DNA from 2 places in the Janthinobacterium sp. 17J80-10 genome. Region 1 is predicted to be linked to the other one. Evidence: predicted binding sites of a transcription regulator. Region 1 holds the regulator's gene; the other holds the start of a gene.

Region 1 (11,520 bases):
ACTTTGGGGATCGCAAACAACGCAATCTGGGAAGAAGCAATAGTTTAGGGTACAACTTAATTGGCGGTTGTGATTGCCAGAATCGATCATGGCATCCACAGCTTACTCATCAACTATAACATCAAGGTTATAGGGACAAGCCGCACGGGCAATTAGTACTGGTTAGCTTAATGCATTACTGCACTTCCACACCCAGCCTATCAACGTCCTGGTCTCGAACGACCCTTTAGGGGAGTTAAACTCCCGGGAAGTCTCATCTTAAGGCAAGTTTCCCGCTTAGATGCTTTCAGCGGTTATCTCTTCCGAACTTAGCTACCCGGCAATGCCACTGGCGTGACAACCGGTACACCAGAGGTTCGTCCACTCCGGTCCTCTCGTACTAGGAGCAGCCCCCTTCAAACTTCCAACGCCCACGGCAGATAGGGACCAAACTGTCTCACGACGTTTTAAACCCAGCTCACGTACCACTTTAAATGGCGAACAGCCATACCCTTGGGACCGGCTACAGCCCCAGGATGTGATGAGCCGACATCGAGGTGCCAAACTCCCCCGTCGATATGAACTCTTGGGAGGAATCAGCCTGTTATCCCCAGAGTACCTTTTATCCGTTGAGCGATGGCCCTTCCATACAGAACCACCGGATCACTATGTCCTACTTTCGTACCTGCTCGACTTGTCAGTCTCGCAGTTAAGCACGCTTATGCCATTGCACTATTAGCACGATGTCCGACCGTACCTAGCGTACCTTCGAACTCCTCCGTTACACTTTGGGAGGAGACCGCCCCAGTCAAACTGCCTACCATGCACTGTCCCCGACCCGGATAACGGGCCAAGGTTAGAACCTCAAACAAACCAGGGTGGTATTTCAAGGTTGGCTCCACGAGAGCTAGCGCCCCCGCTTCAAAGCCTCCCACCTATCCTACACAGATTGGTTCAAAGTCCAATGCAAAGCTACAGTAAAGGTTCATGGGGTCTTTCCGTCTAGCCGCGGGTAGATTGCATCATCACAAACATTTCAACTTCGCTGAGTCTCGGGAGGAGACAGTGTGGCCATCGTTACGCCATTCGTGCAGGTCGGAACTTACCCGACAAGGAATTTCGCTACCTTAGGACCGTTATAGTTACGGCCGCCGTTTACTGGGACTTCAATCAAGAGCTTGCACCCCATCATTTAATCTTCCAGCACCGGGCAGGCGTCACACCCTATACGTCCACTTTCGTGTTTGCAGAGTGCTGTGTTTTTATTAAACAGTCGCAGCCACCATTTTATTGCAACCCTTTCATCCTCCTGGCGCGGGCCAGTCAAACTACTAGGGCGTACCTTATCCCGAAGTTACGGTACCAATTTGCCGAGTTCCTTCTCCCGAGTTCTCTCAAGCGCCTTAGAATACTCATCTCGCCCACCTGTGTCGGTTTGCGGTACGGTCTCGTATGACTGAAGCTTAGAGGCTTTTCTTGGAACCACTTCCGATTGCTTCGCGGCACAAGGCCACTCGTCGCACACCCTTGAATTACGCCCCCGGATTTGCCTAAGGGCCTTCTCTGATGCACAAACCGACTATTCCAACAGTCGGACAACCTTCCGCGATCCGTCCCCCCATCGCATCATACGACGGTGCAGGAATATTAACCTGCTTCCCATCAGCTACGCATCTCTGCCTCGCCTTAGGGGCCGACTCACCCTGCTCCGATGAACGTTGAACAGGAAACCTTGGGCTTACGGCGTGGGAGCTTTTCACTCCCATTATCGCTACTCATGTCAGCATTCGCACTTCTGATACCTCCAGCATCCTTTACAAGACACCTTCGCAGGCTTACAGAACGCTCTCCTACCATATGCTTACGCATATCCGCAGCTTCGGTGACTGGCTTAGCCCCGTTACATCTTCCGCGCAGGACGACTCGATCAGTGAGCTATTACGCTTTCTTTAAAGGATGGCTGCTTCTAAGCCAACCTCCTGACTGTTTTAGCCTTCCCACTTCGTTTTCCACTTAGCCAATCTTTGGGACCTTAGCTGGCGGTCTGGGTTGTTTCCCTCTTGACGCCGGACGTTAGCACCCGACGTCTGTCTCCCTTGCTCGCACTCATCGGTATTCGGAGTTTGCAATGGTTTGGTAAGTCGCGATGACCCCCTAGCCATAACAGTGCTCTACCCCCGATGGTGATACAAGAGGCACTACCTAAATAGTTTTCGGAGAGAACCAGCTATTTCCAAGTTTGTTTAGCCTTTCACCCCTACCCACAGCTCATCCCCTAATTTTTCAACATTAGTGGGTTCGGACCTCCAGTACCTGTTACGGCACCTTCATCCTGGCCATGAGTAGATCACTTGGTTTCGGGTCTACACCCAGCGACTGTCGCCCTATTCGGACTCGATTTCTCTGCGCCTCCCCTATTCGGTTAAGCTCGCCACTGAATGTAAGTCGCTGACCCATTATACAAAAGGTACGCAGTCACGGAACAAGTCCGCTCCTACTGTTTGTATGCACACGGTTTCAGGATCTATTTCACTCCCCTCCCGGGGTTCTTTTCGCCTTTCCCTCACGGTACTGGTTCACTATCGGTCGATTACGAGTATTTAGCCTTGGAGGATGGTCCCCCCATGTTCAGACAGGATTTCACGTGTCCCGCCCTACTTGTCGCAAACTTAGTTCCACACTAATGATTTCGTGTAAGGGGCTATCACCCTCTATGGCCGCACTTTCCAGAGCGTTCCACTATCAAAAATGCTAAATCTTGCAGGCTCTTCCCATTTCGCTCGCCACTACTTTGGGAATCTCGGTTGATTTCTTTTCCTGTAGCTACTTAGATGTTTCAGTTCGCCACGTTCGCCTCCACACACCTATGTATTCAGTGTGGGATACCCTAAAAGGGTGGGTTTCCCCATTCGGAAATCTGCGGATCAAAGCTCGTTTGCTAGCTCCCCGCAGCTTATCGCAAGCTACTACGTCCTTCATCGCCTGTAATCGCCAAGGCATCCACCATGTGCACTTATTCACTTGTCCCTATAACGTTGACCTCTCTTCCGAGAGACGCTATAGAGTTATTCTGAGTATGTCGCGTTTGCCGTAATCCAGTCATTCTCGCTTTTTATGGCCAGAACACTTTCATACTTGATGATTGATACAATCACAACCCACCAGCACTCATTCATACTTGCGTACAAACTTGTACTGATAAATTTCTTTACTATTACTTCTTCCAGATTGTTAAAGAACAAAACAGCCAATGGTCTCTTAAAAACCAAACCATAGTCCCATCGCTACTTGCACGACTGACTGTGGTTTGACCTTTGAAACTGGTGGAGGTTGACGGGATCGAACCGACGACCCCCTGCTTGCAAAGCAGGTGCTCTCCCAGCTGAGCTAAACCCCCGTAATCCTGGTGGGTCTGGTTGGGCTCGAACCAACGACCCCCGCGTTATCAACACGGTGCTCTAACCAGCTGAGCTACAGACCCGCTTGATCAGACCTCAATCGCATCAACTTCGGATGCACTGTTTTCTGTTCTCTTTAAATAACAGACCGATAAGTGTGGACACTTGACTTGCGTGCAAACTCTAGAAAGGAGGTGATCCAGCCGCACCTTCCGATACGGCTACCTTGTTACGACTTCACCCCAGTCACGAACCCTGCCGTGGTAATCGCCCTCCTTGCGGTTAAGCTAACTACTTCTGGCAGAACCCGCTCCCATGGTGTGACGGGCGGTGTGTACAAGACCCGGGAACGTATTCACCGCGACATGCTGATCCGCGATTACTAGCGATTCCAACTTCATGGAGTCGAGTTGCAGACTCCAATCCGGACTACGATACACTTTCTGGGATTAGCTCCCCCTCGCGGGTTGGCGGCCCTCTGTATGTACCATTGTATGACGTGTGAAGCCCTACCCATAAGGGCCATGAGGACTTGACGTCATCCCCACCTTCCTCCGGTTTGTCACCGGCAGTCTCATTAGAGTGCCCTTTCGTAGCAACTAATGACAAGGGTTGCGCTCGTTGCGGGACTTAACCCAACATCTCACGACACGAGCTGACGACAGCCATGCAGCACCTGTGTTACGGTTCTCTTTCGAGCACCCCCGCCTCTCAGCAGGGTTCCGTACATGTCAAGGGTAGGTAAGGTTTTTCGCGTTGCATCGAATTAATCCACATCATCCACCGCTTGTGCGGGTCCCCGTCAATTCCTTTGAGTTTTAATCTTGCGACCGTACTCCCCAGGCGGTCAACTTCACGCGTTAGCTGCGTTACCAAGTCAATTAAGACCCGACAACTAGTTGACATCGTTTAGGGCGTGGACTACCAGGGTATCTAATCCTGTTTGCTCCCCACGCTTTCGTGCATGAGCGTCAGTGTTATCCCAGGGGGCTGCCTTCGCCATCGGTGTTCCTCCACATATCTACGCATTTCACTGCTACACGTGGAATTCTACCCCCCTCTGACACACTCTAGCCGTGCAGTCTTCATCGCAATTCCCAGGTTGAGCCCGGGGATTTCACGACAAACTTACACAACCGCCTGCGCACGCTTTACGCCCAGTAATTCCGATTAACGCTTGCACCCTACGTATTACCGCGGCTGCTGGCACGTAGTTAGCCGGTGCTTATTCTTCAGGTACCGTCATTAGCACAGGATATTAGCCCGCACCGTTTCTTCCCTGACAAAAGAGCTTTACAACCCGAAGGCCTTCTTCACTCACGCGGCATTGCTGGATCAGGCTTGCGCCCATTGTCCAAAATTCCCCACTGCTGCCTCCCGTAGGAGTCTGGACCGTGTCTCAGTTCCAGTGTGGCTGGTCGTCCTCTCAGACCAGCTACTGATCGTCGCCTTGGTAGGCTTTTACCCTACCAACTAGCTAATCAGATATCGGCCGCTCCACGAGCATGAGGTCTTGCGATCCCCCACTTTCATCCTTAGATCGTATGCGGTATTAGCGTAACTTTCGCTACGTTATCCCCCACTCCAGGGCACGTTCCGATATATTACTCACCCGTTCGCCACTCGCCACCAGGGTTGCCCCCGTGCTGCCGTTCGACTTGCATGTGTAAGGCATGCCGCCAGCGTTCAATCTGAGCCAGGATCAAACTCTTCAGTTTAATCTCTGTTACTTGCCATTTCTGGCAGATCCCGAAGGATCGTCGCTCACTCAAAATACTGACAGATTAAGTTCTTGCGAACTTACCTATTTTCTTTACTTGTGAGCACTTGATATTTTTTAAGTCATCTGCCAGGCGAACCCGGCAGTGCACTCCATCAAGCGCCCACACTTATCGGCTGTTAATTTTTAAAGAACTTGTTCTGCTCCGCCGTGTTATCAGCGTCGCTGCGAATCGTTGTGTTCGTCAGCAGCAGAGAGGCGAGATTATGAAGCGTTTCAATCTTTTCGTCAACTGCGTTTTTGAAGAATTTTTACACCCTTCAAAACCATCCTGCCTTGCCCCATCCAGACTTGCCGGACAAGGACCAGTCATCAAACCGCTCGCTCCGGCATAAATGCCAGAAAAATAATAAACCCAGCCAGAGGCACAGGTCGATTACTGTCGAGGGGATTTGCTGCCAGGGAGGACGCTACAACTGACGAACTTCCGCAATCAAACTTCTCTTCTTCTTCGCTGTTTCAACCCTCTTTCGAGAGATCGTTGCAACGAAGAAGCAGCATTATGGGGGCTGCCGCGAGAATCGTCTACCTCTTTCAACGACTTTTTAATGAAATTCTTTTGCGGCGTCCAATTGAACATCCTGCTATTTGGCGGCCGGCTTGCGCTCCTGCCCCACCTCTGCGATTGCATCCTGAAATTCCGCGATATCTTCGAAGCTTTTGTACACGGAGGCAAAACGGATATAAGCGATCTTGTCCATGCGCCGAAGCTCACGCATGACCAATTCACCAATATGGCCGGACATGACTTCACGCTCGCCGGTGGATCGCAACTTCTCTTCAATCCGGTGAATCGCCGCGTCGACGGCTTCGGCGGAAACCGGACGCTTGCGCAATGCAAGCATGAAACTGGCGCGCAATTTCGCTGGGTCAAACTCGGTACGGCTACCGTTTTTCTTGACGATCACCGGCATCGCCAGTTCAATACGTTCGTACGTGGTAAATCGTTTGTCGCAGTGAACGCAACGGCGGCGACGGCGAATCGAATCGCCCTCCTCCGACACCCGCGTATCAAGGACCTGTGTATCTTCGTGCTGGCAAAAGGGGCATTTCATCGCGTGATTCTTGTTCTAATCATTTCACATTGAGAAACCGCCTTGCTTGCGCCTTCGCCCCACAGAGGATGCGAAGGCGCATGGCGCGGGTTATTTTGCGTAAACCGGGAAAGCGTCAGTCAGTTTCTTGACTTCGGCTTTCACGCGATCGATCGTCGCCGCATCATGCGGGTTGTCGAGCACGTCGGCGATTAGGTGGCCGACCTTGGTTGCTTCGGCTTCGGTAAAACCACGGGTCGTCATTGCCGGACTGCCCAGGCGAATGCCGGAAGTCACAAATGGCTTCTGCGGGTCATTCGGGATGCCGTTCTTGTTGCAGGTGATGTGCGCCGCTCCCAGGATCGCTTCAGCCTCCTTGCCGGTCAGCCCCTTCGCACGCAGGTCGACCAGCATGACGTGGGACTCGGTGCGGCCGGAGACAATGCGCAGGCCGCGTTCGATCAGGGCCTTGGCCAGGGCATCGGCATTTTTCACCACTTGCTGCTGGTACGCCTTGAATTCCGGCGACAGCGCTTCCTTGAACGCCACTGCCTTGCCGGCGATAACGTGCATCAGCGGCCCTCCTTGGATACCCGGGAAAATCGCCGAATTGATGGCTTTTTCGTGCTCGGCCTTCATCAGGATGACGCCGCCGCGCGGGCCACGCAGGGATTTGTGGGTGGTGGAGGTTACGAAATCGGCGAAGGGCACCGGGTTCGGATAGACGCCAGCGGCAATTAGGCCGGCGTAATGCGCCATATCGACCATGAAATAGGCGCCGACTTCCTTGGCGACCTTGGCAAAACGCTCGAAATCGATGCGCAGTGAATAGGCCGAGGCACCAGCAATGATCAGCTTGGGCTTTTTCTCGCGCGCCAGGCGCTCCATGGCGTCGTAGTCGATTTCCTCTTTTTCATTCAAGCCATAGGAAACGACATTGAACCATTTGCCGGACATGTTCAGCGCCATGCCGTGGGTCAGGTGGCCGCCTTCGGCCAGCGACATGCCCATGATGGTGTCGCCGGGCTTAAGCATGGCAAAGAAGACGCCTTGGTTGGCTTGCGAGCCAGAATTTGGCTGCACGTTGGCGGCTTCAGCGCCAAACAATTCCTTCAGGCGGTTGATCGCCAGGGTTTCGGCGATGTCGACGTACTCGCAGCCGCCGTAATAGCGCTTGCCCGGATAGCCTTCGGCATATTTATTGGTCAGCTGCGAACCCTGGGCCTCCATCACCGCAGGCGATGTATAGTTTTCCGAGGCGATCAGCTCGATGTGATCTTGCTGGCGAGTGTTTTCCTGCTGGATGGCCGACCAGAGTTCCGGATCGACCTTGGCAATGGTATGGTCTTTTGCGAACATGAAATTACTCCAATTATTGAATTCAAAGTGCCTGGGCTAAATCGAATGAGGGCCAACAGGATAATGACAGGCAGCCTCAGTCGTGCTTTCCATTTGGGCTGCCCAGGCGAACGGCGGAAGAAATCTCACGTTCCCCGGTGGAGCCCCACCTTGTCACCGGAATGCGGATTCCGGTTTTTCGCCAGTCACGTGAGACGAAATGGTCATAAATTGTATGATATGCCCTTGATTTGAGCAAGAATTCCACGGTCGAGGGTTGCCAACGCCCTTGCGATCCGCTGCAGATACCTGGTTAATAACGTGCGGCAAATCGGCGCGGCGCAAGCGTCGGGCGGCAATTTTGCCTATAATAAACAGTTATTCAAGAGGATAGTGATGATCGTCTTTGTTACAGGTGCGACTTCCGGTTTTGGCGAGGAAATGGCACGCAAGTTTGTCCGACATGGCCACAAGGTGATTGCCACAGGGCGTCGTCGTGACCGCCTGGACACGCTGGCAGCGGAACTCGGCGCGAATGTCTTGCCGGTTGTTCTGGACGTCACCAGCAAGGCGGCGATCAGCGAAATGCTGGCAGCATTGCCGGCCGAATGGCGTCCTATCGATGTCCTCATCAACAATGCCGGACTCGCCCTGGGTGTCGAACCCGCGCACCAGGCTTCGCTCGAAGAGTGGGAAACCATGATCGAGACCAATTGCAAGGGTCTTGTGACCATGACGCGCCTGCTGCTGCCGGAGTTGGTGGCGCGTGGCAGCAGCACCATCATTAATATTGGTTCGATTGCCGGTACCTACCCTTACCCGGGCGGCAATGTCTATGGCGCGACCAAGGCATTTGTCGATCAATTCACGCGCAATCTGCGGGCGGACCTGGCAGGTACAGGCGTACGCGCCACCAATATTGCACCTGGCCTTTCCGGCGGCACCGAGTTTTCGAATGTGCGTTTCCGCGGCGATGATTCTGCGGCGGCAAAAGTCTATGAAGGCACCACGCCGCTTACTGCAGCGGATGTGGCAGAGACCGCTTTTTGGGTAGCCACCCTGCCTGCGCATGTGAATATCAACCATATCGAAATGATGCCGACATGTCAGGGCTTTTCGCCATTTGCCATCAAGCGCGATCAAGCAAGCCAATTATAAAAACCGCGATTCCGCCTCCTTACCGAACAAGCATGAGCTCCGAAAAAGATTTTAGCTGGACAATTCGCGTTTACTATGAAGATACCGATGCCGGCGGCATTGTATTTTATGCAAATTATTTGAAATTCTTTGAGCGTGCCCGCACCGAGTGGTTACGCCATGCAGGTTTCAGCCAGCATGTCCTGGCCGACACATTGGGCGTATTGTTTGTCGTTAAAAAAACTTCAGTTGAATATCATGCGCCCGCGAAACTTGATGACGAACTGAAACTCGTTGTTGTGGTCGAACGCGTGGGCGGAGCATCCATGCAAGTCCGGCAAGAAGCGTGGCGCGTCAACGAAGGTGAGCCCTTCCTTCTTGCGGAAGGCACAGTAACCCTGGTTTGTGTAAACAAAGAAGAATTTCGTCCGCGTGCGATCCCCGACGACATCCGCCTGAAAATTAATTGTATTAACTAAATTTTGCTTGCTGTAATTAGCAAGCGCCTTTTCTGTTTGCCATCGCAAGGCGCTTGCCAGTTACGCTTTCAACCGAACTTATCCTTCCTGCCATAGCGCTCAAATGACAGTTGCACAAGACCTTTCCTTTGTCTCCCTGATTACCAATGCTTCAGTGCTGGTCCAGCTTGTCATGCTGCTACTGGCGGCTGTTTCGCTGATGAGCTGGACATATATTTTCCGTAAGCTCTTTGCCATCCGCAATGCCAAATCACAGACGGAAGAATTTGAACGTAATTTCTGGGCGGGCGGCAACCTCACTACGCTGTATGAAGATGCCGTGTCGAACCGCCGCAGGAATACCGGCCAGACCGGCGCACTCGAGCGCATTTTCGAAGCCGGCATGAGCGAATTCAACAAGGCCAAGGCAACGGCGGCCGGCAAAGGTGCGGTCGATGCCAATGCCTTGGTCGATGGCGCCCGGCGTGCCATGCGGGCGGCCTATCAGCGCGAGATGGATGCGCTTGAATCGCACCTGGCATTCCTTGCATCCGTCGGCTCCGTGTCACCCTATGTCGGCTTGTTCGGCACGGTCTGGGGCATCATGAACTCCTTCCGCGGACTGGCCAACGTGCAGCAGGCAACCCTGGCCTCCGTTGCGCCAGGCATCGCCGAAGCCCTGATCGCCACCGCAATCGGCTTGTTCGCGGCGATTCCGGCGGTGGTAGCTTACAACCGCTATTCCCATGATATCGACCGACTGGCGATCCGTTTCGAAAGCTTTGTCGAAGAGTTTTCCAATATCCTGCAACGGCAAGTCCGCTAAGGAGGAAAGAATCAATGGCTTCCTCGTTTTCAGGTTCGCTGCGTGGCGGCCGCAGCCGCAAGTTCAAGGCCGAGATCAATGTGGTGCCCTACATTGACGTGATGCTGGTCTTGCTGGTGATTTTCATGGTGACGGCGCCCATGACCGACCCAAGCGTGATCAACCTGCCCAGTGCAGGCAAGTCGGCCCAGCCACCTTCGGAATACATCCAGGTTTCGCTGAAGCCGGATGCCACGGCCGCCGTGAAAATCAGCGGCGGCAAGGCCAGTGCGCAAAGCATCACTACGGCCAGCCGCCCCGAACTGGTGGCCAGCCTGCGCGACCTGCATGCTGCCAATCCGGACATGCCGCTCATGATCGCGGCCGACAAGGAAATCAAGTACGACGAAGTCATCCAGGTGCTGTCGGAAGCAAAAAAAATCGGCATTTCCAGGGTTGGACTGGCAACCCGGTAACTGCGCAAGATGGCTGACACGACCCCATACTCCCCGCCCCAGGAACCAGGCCGCTGGCGCGCCATCGCGCTGGCGGCGGCAGTCCATGCGGCGTTGATCGCCTTCCTGTGGATCGGGATCCGCTGGCAAAGTGAAACGCCTGTGGCTGTGGAAGCCGAGGTGTGGGACATGCAGGCAAAGGAAGCCGCGCCCCGGCAGGTTGCGCCGCCGCCCGAACCTGAACCAGTTCGCCAGCCCGAACCGAAACCTCAGCCGAAACCGGAAGTAAAGGCCTCCGAGGAGAAGCCCGACATCGCCCTCGAGCAGGAGCGCAAGAAAAAAGAAAAGGCCAAGCGGGAAGAAGAAGAGCGACTTGCGCGCCTGAAAGAAGAAAAGGCGCAGGCAGAGAAAGACAAGAAGGAACTGGCGAAAAAAGAAAAGCAGCTTGCCCTGGAAAAGGAGAAAGCACTCCTTGAAAAGCAAAAGGCGGAAGCCCTTGTAAAGAAAGAAAAAGCCGAGGCGGATAAGAAACGGCTGCGCAACGAGCAAGATGCAAAACTGTTGGCAAAAATGCGTGAAGACGATTTGAAGCGCATGACCGACGCCGCTGGGGCCGTCGCCGGCAGCGGCGGTACCGGCACGGCGGCCAAGTCGCAGGGCATGCGCGGCGACCCAAGCTATGCGGCCAAGATCGCCGCCAAGATCAAGTCGAATACGCAGTATCCTGTCCCGCCTGACCTGCAGGGCAACCCGGCGGTGGAATATGATGTGCAGCTTTTCCCGGATGGCTCGCTGCGCGGTGCGCCGCGCAAGGTAAAATCGTCGGGAATCCCGGCATTTGACGAGGCAGTGCGGCGGGCAATTGAATTGTCTGCGCCCTTCCCCGCTGACAAGTCCGGCAGCGTGCCTGCGGCTTTCCCCGTGATCCACAAACCGAAAGAACAGTAAGCCATGATAAAAAAACCCAGCGTTAGCTTTGATTATTTTCTGCGATTCCTCGCATTGCTGGGACTGTTCGCCGCGGTCACCGCGCAAGCCCAGTTGCGCATTGAAATTTCCGGCGTTGGCGCCAACCAGATCCCGATTGCGATTGCCGCCTTTGCCGACGAAGGCGTAGCGCCGCAACAAGCCAGCGC
Region 2 (11,520 bases), 1.8 Mb from region 1:
CCAGTAAGCGTAGTAGCACACCGCTTCCATCGAGCTGTCGGCAAATGCGACGGCGTCTTGCGAGGCATACGGTACGCGCATCATGTGCAGGCAATCCTGGAAACCCATGATGCCCAGGCCGACCGGACGGTGACGCAGGTTGGAGTCACGCGCCTTCTTGACGGCATAGTAGTTAATGTCGATGACGTTATCCAGCATGCGCATGGCGGTCTGGACGGTTTTTTGCAGCTTGACCAGGTCCAGCTTGCCATCCTTCATGTGGGCCGGCAGGTTCACCGAACCGAGGTTGCACACGGCGATTTCCGACTCGTTGGTGTTGAGCGTGATCTCGGTGCACAGGTTGGAGCTGTGGACGACGCCCACGTGTTGCTGCGGCGAACGGATGTTGCACGGATCCTTGAAGGTGATCCAGGGATGGCCGGTTTCGAACAGCATCGACAGCATCTTGCGCCACAGGTCCATCGCCGGCAGCTTCTTGAACAGCTTGAGCTCGCCGCGCGCAGCCTTGGCTTCATAGCCGAGGTAGGCTTCTTCAAAAGCCTTGCCGAACTTGTCGTGCAGGTCGGGCACGTCGGAGGGCGAGAACAACGTCCATTCGCCTTTTTCCATGACGCGCTTCATGAACATGTCGGGAATCCAGTTGGCGGTGTTCATGTCGTGGGTGCGGCGGCGGTCGTCGCCGGTGTTCTTGCGCAGGTCGAGGAATTCCTCGATATCCATGTGCCAGGTTTCCAGGTAGGCGCACACTGCACCCTTGCGCTTGCCGCCCTGGTTGACCGCCACGGCGGTGTCGTTGACCACCTTCAGGAACGGCACCACGCCTTGCGACTTGCCGTTGGTGCCCTTGATGTGGGCGCCGAGCGCGCGCACCGGGGTCCAGTCATTGCCCAGGCCGCCGGCGAACTTGGCCAGCAGGGCGTTTTCCTTGATGGCTTCGTAGATGCCTTCGAGGTCATCGGCCACCGTAGTCAGGTAGCAGGAAGACAGCTGCGAGCGCTGGGTGCCGGAATTGAACAGGGTCGGCGTCGAGCTCATGAAGTCGAACGACGACAGCAGGTTGTAGAACTCGATGGCACGCGCTTCGCGGTTGGCTTCATTCAGGGCCAGGCCCATCGCCACGCGCATGTAGAACGCCTGCGGCATTTCGATGCGCACGTCGCTGATATGCAGGAAATAGCGGTCGTACAGGGTTTGCAGGCCGAGGTAGCCGAATTGCAGGTCGCGCTCGGGCTTCAGGGCCTGGGCCAGCTTGGCCAGGTCGAATTCGGCCAGCTTGGCGTCGAGCAGGTCGGCTTCGATGCCCTTCTTGATGAATTTCGGGAAATAATCAATATAGTGCGCCGGCGCATCGGCTTGCGCCACTTCCTGGCCAAACACTTCCTTGCGGATGGTATGCATCAGGAGACGTGCGGTGACCAGGCTGTATGCCGGGTCCTTTTCCATCAGCGCGCGCGCGGCCAGGATGGCGGACTTGTGCAATTCCTCGACCGGCACGCCGTCGTACAGGTTCTTGAGGGTTTCACTCAAGATGGCATCGGCGTCGACATGCTTTTCCAGACCAACGCACGCTGCAGCAATCATGGCCTGCACTTTCACCAAGTCCAGCGGACGGCGCTGGCCAGCTTCGACCACATGCAACTCAGGCACCTGCTGCGCCGGCTTGGCGGCCTGCTGCTGGGCACGCTCTTCCATGCGCTTGGCACGATACAACACGTAGGCACGCGCCACATCGTGTTCGCCGGATCGCATCAGCGCCAGTTCCACCTGGTCTTGCACGTCTTCTATGTGAAAGGTGCCGCCGGCCGGCTGGCGGCGCACCAGGGCATTCACCACATTGGCGGTGAGTTGCTCGACCAGTTCGCGCACACGTGCCGATGCTGCGCCCTGCCCGCCGTTCACCGCCAGAAAAGCCTTGGTCATCGCAATCGAGATCTTGGCCGGCTCAAAGCCCATCACGGCGCCATTACGGCGCAGGATACGATAATCGGCCAGGCCGTTTGCGCCAGCCGATGTCGCTACTGCAGGAGCAAGGGCGCTGTCGGCCGGAGGTACCGCACCGTGTTCGATGGGGGACTTGATGGAAATTTCTTGGGTTGATTGCACTTGACCTCCTAATGCTGTATTGCCAACAGCCAAATGCTGCTGACGATTGTTCTGAAAAGCCTGCAAGCGCCAGGCTTCCCCCCATTGATAATGATTTGATTGTGTTATACAGCCCGGCCACTGTACTGCCGGCCAGGCTTGCCCTTGAAGAGGTTACAGCTTCCGAATTACCATGCGCCTCGCCGGGAGATCGCTGTGAGGATTTTTACTCTTCGAAAGGTTTCCCACTACATCTAGTGGTTTGATTTGCGAACCAAACTAATTCTAGTACCTGAGATTGCCATGCGCAATATATTTTTACATTCAAAAAAATAATTTTTTTGCTGTCTGGAGGTTGACAATCAGGCGGGACGGACATCCAGGGCCGGGAAGGCCAGCCCCATTGAATTGCTCGTTGCTTTTTCGTGTTGCCGGACAAGGACGCAATAAGCAGTCCAGTCGAAATATGGCCCGGGATCGGTCTTGCGACCGGGGGCGATATCCTGATGGCCGGTCACCGCACGCAAGGCATAGCGTCGTCGCAATGCAACAGTCAGTTCTGCCAGGGTGTGGTATTGGCGATCGTCGAAAGGAACAAAGTCACTGCCTTCCAGCTCAATGCCGATCGAAAAATCGTTGCAACGCTCGCGTCCCTCGAACGAGGACACGCCGGCATGCCAGGCCCGCTGGTCGGCGGACACGAATTGTATCAGGCCACCGTCGCGGAGTATCAGGAAATGCGAAGACACGCGCAAGCTGCGCAACTGGTCGAAATACGGATGGATATCGCAATCGAGGCAATTGCCGAACAAATCAGCAATATAAGGACCACCGAACTGCCCCGGAGGCAGGCTGATATTGTGAATCACCAGCAAATCGATATCGGTCGGTTCGGGCCGCGCATCGAAATTGGGCGACGGCCGGTGCTGCGCCTGGCGGCACCAGCCGTCGGCATCCATCTCCAGCGCGAGCGGTTCATTCCGGTTCATGAATACTTAACCTCTGCATACGGTAACGCAACTGGCGAAAGCTAATTCCAAGCAATTCCGCGGCTTGCGTACGATTGAAACGGGTCTGCGCAAGCGCGCGACAAATGATTTCGCGCTCGACCTGGTCCAGATGATCCGGCAGGCTGGCCGGCAAGGGCGGCAACTCGGCTACGGCCGCCCCGAGCGGCTCGGCCACGTCGGGCGTTGGCGGCATGTGGAAGCGTACCGATACGGTATCGGCAGGAGCGTCCCCGGCAAACGTTGACTCAGCTGACTGCAGCATCGGTTCCGCGACCTCGGGCGCGGCCGCCGGCGCTGCGGCAGCAAGCCCGGAAGGCACCATCCCGGCAGCTTTCAAGGCCAGGTCGGCCACTTCGATGACATCGTCATTGGCAAATGCCATGGCGCGTTCCAGAATATTTTCCAGTTCGCGCACATTGCCCGGGAAAGAGTAGCCGCGCAGCGCTGCGAGTGCGGCTGGCGCCAGTGTCACCCTGGCCATGCCTGGCCCTGCCAGTTTTGCCAGGATCGTCTCGGCCAGCAAACCGACATCCTCCAGCCGCTCCCGCAGCGATGGCAGGCGCAATTCAATCACGTTCAGACGGTAATACAAATCCTGGCGAAACTTGCCTTTTTCAACGCACTCCGCCAGATCCTGGTGCGTCGCACTGATCAAGCGCACATCGACCGGCTCTTCGACCGTCGCGCCGACCTTGCGCACGCGCCGCTCCTGAATGGCACGCAACAGTTTTACCTGCATTGCCAGGGGCAAGTCCGCCACCTCGTCCAGCAGGAGCGTACCGCCATTGGCTGCCTGGAAAAAACCATCGCGATCCTCGGCCGCTCCGGTAAACGCGCCCTTGCGATAGCCAAAAAATTCCGCCTCCATGAGGGATTCGGGTATGGCGCCGCAATTCACGGCAATGAATGCCTTGTCGGCACGAGCGCTTTGCGCATGGATATCGCGCGCCGCCAGCTCCTTGCCGCTGCCGGACTCGCCGGTGATGGCAATCGGTGCCATGCTGCGAGCCAGACGCGCTATTTGCGTACGCAAATCCTGCATCAGCGAGGATTGCCCCATCAGGCGCAGGCTGATGCCGCCGCCGGCAACCGCGGGCGCCTTGCCGCCCCCCCCTGCAACTGTACTGATGCGCAAAGCCGACTGTACCAGCAAACGCAACTGGTCCAGCCCGACCGGTTTGCTCAGGTAATCAAAAGCGCCGGCTTTCAGGGCGGTGACGGCATTGTCGGCACTGCCGAAAGCGGTAATGACGGCAATCGGGGTATTGCGGCAGGCACCAGTCACTTCCCGCACCAACTCAATGCCCATGCCGTCCGGCAGCCGCATGTCGGTCAGCACCAGCGCATATTCGTGCTGCTGGAGCAGCGCGCGCGCGGTTGCCAGGCGATCGGCACTATCCACATCCAGGCCCATTTTGAGCAAGGTTATCTCGACCAGCTCGCGCAAATCGGGCTCGTCGTCGATCACCAGTATGCGGGGTACGCTCATATCAGATTCTTGTTATAGGTAGTCAATGCGGATGGGCGATGGCCATCGTAATGACGAAACGCCCGCCCGCAGGCTCCGCGCCGCCATCGCCGGCGTGATATTCGTAATCGAGCATGGCGCCGTTGTTAATGCACAATTCCCGCGCAAGGTAGAGCCCCAGCCCCGTGCCCTTGCTCGATGTGGTGTAAAACGGTTCGAAAAGGTGGGCCCGGACCTGTGGCGTGATCGGCGCACCATCATCCTGCACATGCAACTCCAGCCTTCCCGCGCCATCCGGCATGGCGTACACGCGAATGCTGTCAGGGCTACCGCTGGCATAACGCAAGGCATTCGCCAGCAGGTTAAACACGACTTCACGCAGGTGCAAGGGATCGAACCAGACGTGTAAATTCGCCATGCTGCCAATGCGCATGAGGTCCGCTGCCAAACCATGGGTTTCGCGAAATTCCGACAGCGTTTCAGCAAAAAAATCTTCCAGGGCTAACGGGGCCGCCTGCGGCTGCGCCTTGCGCGAGAGCTTCAGGATATCTTCGATCATGCAATTAAGCCGTTTGACGTTATCGCCGACGATGGCAAGCAATCTGGCTTGTGCAGGATTGGTCTGTTCCTCGCCGAGCAAAGCGGCGGCGTAGGAAATCGACGATAGCGGATTGCGCACCTCATGCGCAATGCTCGCGGTCAGGCGCCCCATCGAAGCCAGTTTCAATTGCTGCGCCTGATTTTCGATTTCCGTCACGTCCTGCAAGAAAATCACGGTCCGGTCGGTGACGCGGCCTTCGGCATATACCTTGGCGAAGCGCAATTTCAAATGCGCTGCCAGATCATGCCGCAAACCGCGCATGGCGCTGCCGGCATAGGAAATCGCTTCTTCCGGCGGCTTGATCATGACAAATACCGCTGGCCCTTCCACCAGTCCCGACTCGGCACGGGGCGTGACGGACTGGGGCAACCAGGCAAAAAATGCCTGGGCCACTGGCATCAAGGGAGCGATATCCGTCAGCTTGAAGCGCATTTCAGCATCCGCGAAACTCATGCCCAGCATGCGCTCGGCCGCCGGATTGGCGGTCAGAATGATGCCTTCCGACGACACCACCAGAATCCCGTCGCCCATGTCAGCAATGACCATGCGATTGATTGCCTGCTGCAATTGCAAATCCTCGCCACGCCTTGCTGCCAGGGCTTCCTGACGGATCAGCTTGGCCGCCAGACGGTTAATCACAAGCGCTGCGGCGAAAAAGGCGGCGCCATACAGGCCGGCGTGTGAAATGGAAACTTCGGGCATGTCCCTGGCAAGCTGGTACGCGCTTTCGCCCAGCAATATCAGGCTCACCAGCGAAACGAAAAACAGCGCCCAGACAAGTGGCGCGAGAATGGCACACCCCGCCAGCGGAAACAGATACAGAATCGCCAAGCCGCTCTTGGCGCCTCCCGCGCTGACATACAACAGGGAAATCACGCTGATGTCGACAAGGATTTGCGAGAGTAGTTGCAGCAGGAAACGGCGCCGCCAATACAGTACCAGGATAAAAAACCCCAGCGCCAGCATGAGGTAGCCGAGGCCGGCGGCCAGGTCGCCAAATCGATCCGGCTCCAGAAATGCCTTCTTGCCGCTGAAACTGACATAAATGAGCAAGACCAGCGAAATCACTACACGGGTCACGGCAAAGGTTTGCAGCGAGCGCCAGAAGGCTTCCCGCGAAACGCCGGACGCGCTCGAAGATGCAGCGAAATTTCCGGCAGGCCACACCAGTCGCTTGAGGTCGTGCGATTGCAGATAGCTAGCCAAGACGTTGCCGCTCAATCACCGGGAACAGCCTGACGGCGGTGCTCTTCGGAGCAGAAAACCCTGCCGGATGCCAGCGTGACGGCTTCGGAGGCGGGGAAATAAGTACCGCAACGGGCGCATTGCAACATGGCTTCAGGTTTCAGGTGGCCGCCGACGTCCTGCGACTGCCGGATGCCGCCCTCGTTTTGCACCGGTGCTTTTTTGCTGCGCATTATCCATGCCACGACCAGGGCAACGATCACAAGCCAGATCAACAACTTCATGCCAGTCCCCGGTGCAAGACGACTTCCAATACAAACCGGCTGCCCACATAGGCCAGCAACAAGGTGGCAAAACCGCTCAGGGTGAAGCTGAGCGCCGTCTTGCCGCGCCAGCCGCGCCAGCGCCGCCCGACCAGCAGCAGGCCAAACATGAACCACGACAGCATGGTGAAAATGGTCTTGTGGTTCCACTTTACCGGCTGGCCGAACAACTGGTCGGAAAACACCACGCCGGACAAGACTGTCAGCGTCAGCAGCGCAAAGCCAAGCCCGATCATGCGAAACAGCAGTTTTTCCATGGTCAGCAAGGCGGGCAGGCGATCCAGCGCTGCGGCAAACCAGCCACCGCCGAACGCCGCGGGTGAGCGCGTGTGCAGCTTCGATTCCTGCAGCGCCATCAGAATGGCATGAAAGGCGGCGATCGTCAGGGTGCTATAGGCCAGCAGTGAAATCGCGACATGCCAGGAAAACAATGCCGGCTTGCCCTCAAGGGAAACCACAGTGCCCGGAAATACAATAGGCAACAAAACCGCCAGAGCGGCACAAGGCAAGACCAGCGGGCGCAAGCCATCAAGCGGAAAATTTCGGCTCTCCAGCCAATAAACCGCCACGGAAATCCACAACGTCGCCGACAACATGACCGCGAAACCAAGCCGCAATGCCAATGGTGACAAGACATCCATTGCCAAAGCAATACCATGCAGTAGCCAGCCAATAGCGACACCGAAGGCAATCGCCCGGCGCCTGTCAGCCGGCAGCACGGCACAGGCACCATACAAAGTTGCAGCCAAGAGTGAAATGGAGGTTTGCATCGTTTTAGTTTACACCATGTAATGCTTGCGGCCACCACCTTCGTCGCCGCGGCGCGCATCAGGTAGAATGTCAAGCCTTGCGTCCGGCAAGCAGCAGTGCCGGCCTGCCCCATTGTCCGACTTACATTTTCGCTCCCTATCCATGCTCGACAATCTGACCCAACGCCTTGCCAAAGCCGTTAAAACCATGCGCGGCGAAGCGCGCCTGACCGAGTCCAATACCGCTGAAATGTTGCGCGAGGTACGACTGGCCTTGCTGGAAGCTGACGTGGCGCTGCCGGCAGTGCGCGAATTCATCGCCAAGGTCAAGGAAAAAGCCCTGGGCGAGGAAGTGATCGGCTCCCTGACGCCTGGCCAGGCCCTGGTTGGCGTGGTCCAGCGCGAACTCGCCGCCCTCATGGGGGCGGACCTGGGTCCCGAAGCCAGCCAGCTCAATTTCGCCACTCAACCGCCCGCCGTCATCCTGATGGCCGGCCTGCAAGGCGCCGGCAAGACGACTACCGTGGGCAAGCTGGCCAAATACCTGCGCGAGCAAAAGAAGAAGAAAGTCCTGACAGTCTCGGCCGACATTTACCGCCCTGCCGCCATCGGCCAGTTGCAGACCGTCACCGGTCAGGTTGGCGCGGATTTTTTCCCCTCGCAAGCCAGTGACGAGCCTGTGGCGATCGCCCTGGCAGCGCTCGATTACGCCAAAAAGCATTACCACGATGTCCTCATCGTCGATACCGCCGGCCGCCTTGGCATCGACGAAGCCATGATGCGCGAAATCGCGGCCATCCATGCCGCGGTCAAGCCGATTGAAACCCTGTTCGTGGTCGATGCCATGCTGGGCCAGGATGCCATCAATACGGCCAAGGCCTTCAATGATGCGCTGCCGCTGACCGGGGTGGTGCTGACCAAGCTCGACGGCGATTCGCGCGGCGGCGCCGCCCTTTCGGTGCGCCACATTACCGGCAAGCCGATCAAGTTCGCCGGCGTTGCCGAGAAATTGGATGGCCTGGAGGCATTTGATCCGCAGCGCATGGCCAACCGTATCCTGGGCATGGGCGATATCCTGGCGCTGGTCGAGGAAGCCCAAAAGGGGGTGGACATCGCCGCCGCCAAGGATCTTGCGCAAAAAATCAAGGGCGGCGGCAAGTTCGACCTGAATGACTTCAAGGCCCAGCTGAGCCAGATGAAGAAGATGGGCGGGTTGTCAGGCCTGATGGACAAGCTGCCCGCCCAATTCCAGCAAGCCGCCGCCGGCGCCAGCATGGACCAGGCCGAAAAACAGGTCCGGCGCATGGAAGGCATCATCAATTCCATGACCCCCGTGGAACGCGCCAAGCCCGATCTGATCAAGGCGGCACGCAAGCGCCGCATCGCTGCCGGATCCGGGGTACAGGTGCAGGAAGTCAACCGCATGCTGGCGCAATTCGAGCAAATGCAGTCAATGATGAAGAAGCTCAAGGGCGGCGGCATGATGAAAATGATGCGCAGCATGAAGGGCATGATGCCGGGAACGCGCTGATTGCCCTGCCATGATGTGCCCCATGCTCTCGATTGGTGCAAGGCGCAGAGCAGCGGGCACATAAATCCCCGCCCCTGGTTCCATCGATCCTGATCAAAATCTGAGGCCTGCCTTCCCCCTATGACGCAGGCGTGGCTCGCCGCCTACAAAATCTTGTCAAACTGTGCAAAAAATGCTTGCATCCCATATAAAACGCTACCACTATTAGCGGTGCGTGAAATGGCGCATTTCCCAACACTGATTGTGAAGGAGGTCTCAAGATGGCAACAGCCAAAAAATCCGCAGCCAGCAAACCGGCCGCGAAGAAGCCAGCAGCAAAGAAAGCAGCTCCAGCAAAGAAAGCAGCTCCAGCAAAGAAGGCAGCCCCTGCCAAGAAGGCCGCCGCCAAGCCAGTAGCGAAGAAAGCCGCTCCAGCCAAAAAAGCAGCGCCCGCCAAAAAAGCAGCAGCAAAGCCGGTAGCGAAGAAAGCGGCAGCAAAGCCGAAGACGCCGCGCAAGCCCAATGCAGCCTTCATGAAACCGCTGACTCCGTCCGCCATCCTGGCTGCCGTAGTTGGCGCAACTCCCCTGCCGCGTACTGAAGTCACCAAAAAGGTGTGGGAATACATCAAGAAGAACAAGCTGCAGGATGAAGCCAACAAGCGCAACATCAATGCAGACGACAAGCTGAAGGCAGTCTTTGGCGGCAAGAAGCAAGTGTCAATGTTCGAGATGACCAAACTCATCTCTGACCACTTGAAATAATTTTTGCCAAGTGCCAAACAAAAACGCCCGCATCGCGCGGGCGTTTTTGTTTCCACTATGGTCAGTTAGGGACAGAGGGGGAACCCCTAGCCTGCCGCTTCGCCTTCGCAACCCGGCCTACCGCTTTCCGCAATTCGTCATTTCTGGGTCAGCACCGGCGTATTGGCGGGGTCATCCTGGAATTCCCATTTCTTCCATGCAGCCAGCACCGCATTCGGGTATTCCGCCCGGCCGCGGCTGCCGTTGTAACGGCCGAGCGCCAGATACAGATTGCCGCGCTCCATGTCGATATACATGCGCAGGATCGAACAACCATAGCGCAGGTTGGATTGCATGTGGAAGAGCTTGCTGCGATCGCCATCGCCGATGACACGGGACCAGAACGGCATGACCTGCATATAGCCATGGGCACCTACCGGCGAAACCGCATATTTGCGAAATGCCGATTCCACCTGGATCAGGCCAAGCACCAGGCCTGGATCGAGCCCGGCGCGCTTGGCTTCATACCATGCCGTTCGCAGGAATTCCTGCCTGACCTGCACATCCGGCAGCTTTTTCTTCAGGCGCGTCGACATCTCCCCCAGCCAGTGCAGGTACTTGATGCGCGCGTCGATGTTGTCGAATTGCGGCGTGGGCGGCGCCGCATCCGTAATGGCCCGCGCCAGGGCAATACGGACCGAATCGGCCAAAGCCTCTTCCTTCTGGTTGCCGGCGTGGGCCGATGCGACGCATACCGAAAGCATGACCAGGATCGCGCCTGCGATGCGCCGCCTATTGGTGCAAGAACCTCTGAACAACATGCTTCCCTTTAATACCCGGCTCAAGCTGCCAGTTTCGCTTGCAAGAAGGCGGCCATATCAGCCAGCGGCACGCTGGTTGCGCCAGTATCGCGGCGCCCCTGGTATTCCAGCTGGCCATCCTTGAGGCCGCGCTCGCCGATCACGATCCTGTGCGGCACGCCAATCAGCTCCCAATCGGCGAACATCGCACCAGGGCGCTCCCCACGGTCATCCAGGATCGCGTCGACCCCGGCATCCAGCAATTGGGTATACAGGCGGTCGGTTTCGGCCTTGACCGTTTCACTGCGATCATATCCCATAGGACAGAGCACAACTTCAAAAGGCGCAATCGAAGCTGGCCAGATGATGCCCCGATCGTCAAAGTTTTGCTCGATTGCCGCACCCAGGATGCGGGTGACGCCAATGCCGTAGCACCCCATCTGCATCAGTTGCGGCTTGCCGGTTTCATCCAGATAATTGGCCTGCATGTCCTGCGAGTAGCGCGTACCCAGTTGAAACACGTGCCCAACCTCGATGCCGCGCTGGATTGCCAGCGCGCCCTTGCCATCCGGCGAGAGATCACCTTCCACCACGTTGCGCAAATCGGCAACCAGTGCCTCGGGAACGTCGCGCCCCCAGTTGGCGCCAGTGTAGTGGAAGCCGGCTTCGTTGGCGCCGCAGACGAAATCGCTCATGGTGGCCACGGTACGATCGGCCACGACCTTGACCGGCTTGCGGGTACCGATGGGGCCAAGGTAACCAGGTGGCGTGCCAAAGCAATCCACGATTTCCGCTTCGGAAGCGAAACGGAAATTGGCCAGGCCAGGCACCTTGGCAGCCTTGACTTCATTGAGTTCATGATCGCCGCGCAAGAGCAACAGCCAGATCTGGGTCGCGGCCTTGCCATCCTGTTCGCTATCCACGGCCAGGACGATCGACTTGACGGTCGCAGCGAGGGGCAGCCCAAGCAGGGCTGCAACGTCTTCGCATTTCGCTTTGCCCGGCGTCGGTGTCTTGACCAGATCTGCGGTCGCGGCGGCACGCGCGGC

What was found. Region 1 encodes NrdR, which represses ribonucleotide reductase genes. Its sites were predicted from a motif close to CACNANATNTNGTG; they were not measured.
Region 2: EKL02_RS04605 (ribonucleoside-diphosphate reductase subunit alpha) is a predicted target of NrdR. The motif match lies at 2,329-2,342, and genes of this name have one in related genera.

The regions. Positions count from the first base shown of each region.
Region 1 covers NZ_CP035311.1:3,183,248-3,194,767, forward strand. The annotation lists rRNA gene EKL02_RS14300 (23S ribosomal RNA) at 132-3,006, opposite strand; tRNA gene EKL02_RS14305 (tRNA-Ala) at 3,301-3,376, opposite strand; tRNA gene EKL02_RS14310 (tRNA-Ile) at 3,384-3,460, opposite strand; rRNA gene EKL02_RS14315 (16S ribosomal RNA) at 3,565-5,095, opposite strand; gene nrdR (transcriptional regulator NrdR) at 5,742-6,212, opposite strand; gene glyA (serine hydroxymethyltransferase) at 6,303-7,550, opposite strand; ZMP/ZTP riboswitch at 7,644-7,749, opposite strand; gene EKL02_RS14330 (SDR family NAD(P)-dependent oxidoreductase) at 7,926-8,687, shown strand; gene ybgC (tol-pal system-associated acyl-CoA thioesterase) at 8,720-9,145, shown strand; gene tolQ (protein TolQ) at 9,249-9,950, shown strand; gene EKL02_RS14345 (ExbD/TolR family protein) at 9,965-10,405, shown strand; gene tolA (cell envelope integrity protein TolA) at 10,415-11,332, shown strand; gene tolB (Tol-Pal system beta propeller repeat protein TolB) at 11,336-11,520, shown strand, end outside.
Region 2 covers NZ_CP035311.1:1,013,009-1,024,528, reverse strand. The annotation lists gene EKL02_RS04605 (ribonucleoside-diphosphate reductase subunit alpha) at 1-2,103, opposite strand, end outside; gene ampD (1,6-anhydro-N-acetylmuramyl-L-alanine amidase AmpD) at 2,445-3,071, opposite strand; gene EKL02_RS04595 (sigma-54 dependent transcriptional regulator) at 3,058-4,581, opposite strand; gene EKL02_RS04590 (ATP-binding protein) at 4,604-6,367, opposite strand; gene EKL02_RS04585 (PP0621 family protein) at 6,379-6,630, opposite strand; gene ccsA (cytochrome c biogenesis protein CcsA) at 6,627-7,439, opposite strand; gene ffh (signal recognition particle protein) at 7,582-8,949, shown strand; gene EKL02_RS04570 (SWIB/MDM2 domain-containing protein) at 9,210-9,692, shown strand; gene EKL02_RS04565 (lytic transglycosylase domain-containing protein) at 9,830-10,435, opposite strand; gene EKL02_RS04560 (proline--tRNA ligase) at 10,513-11,520, opposite strand, start outside.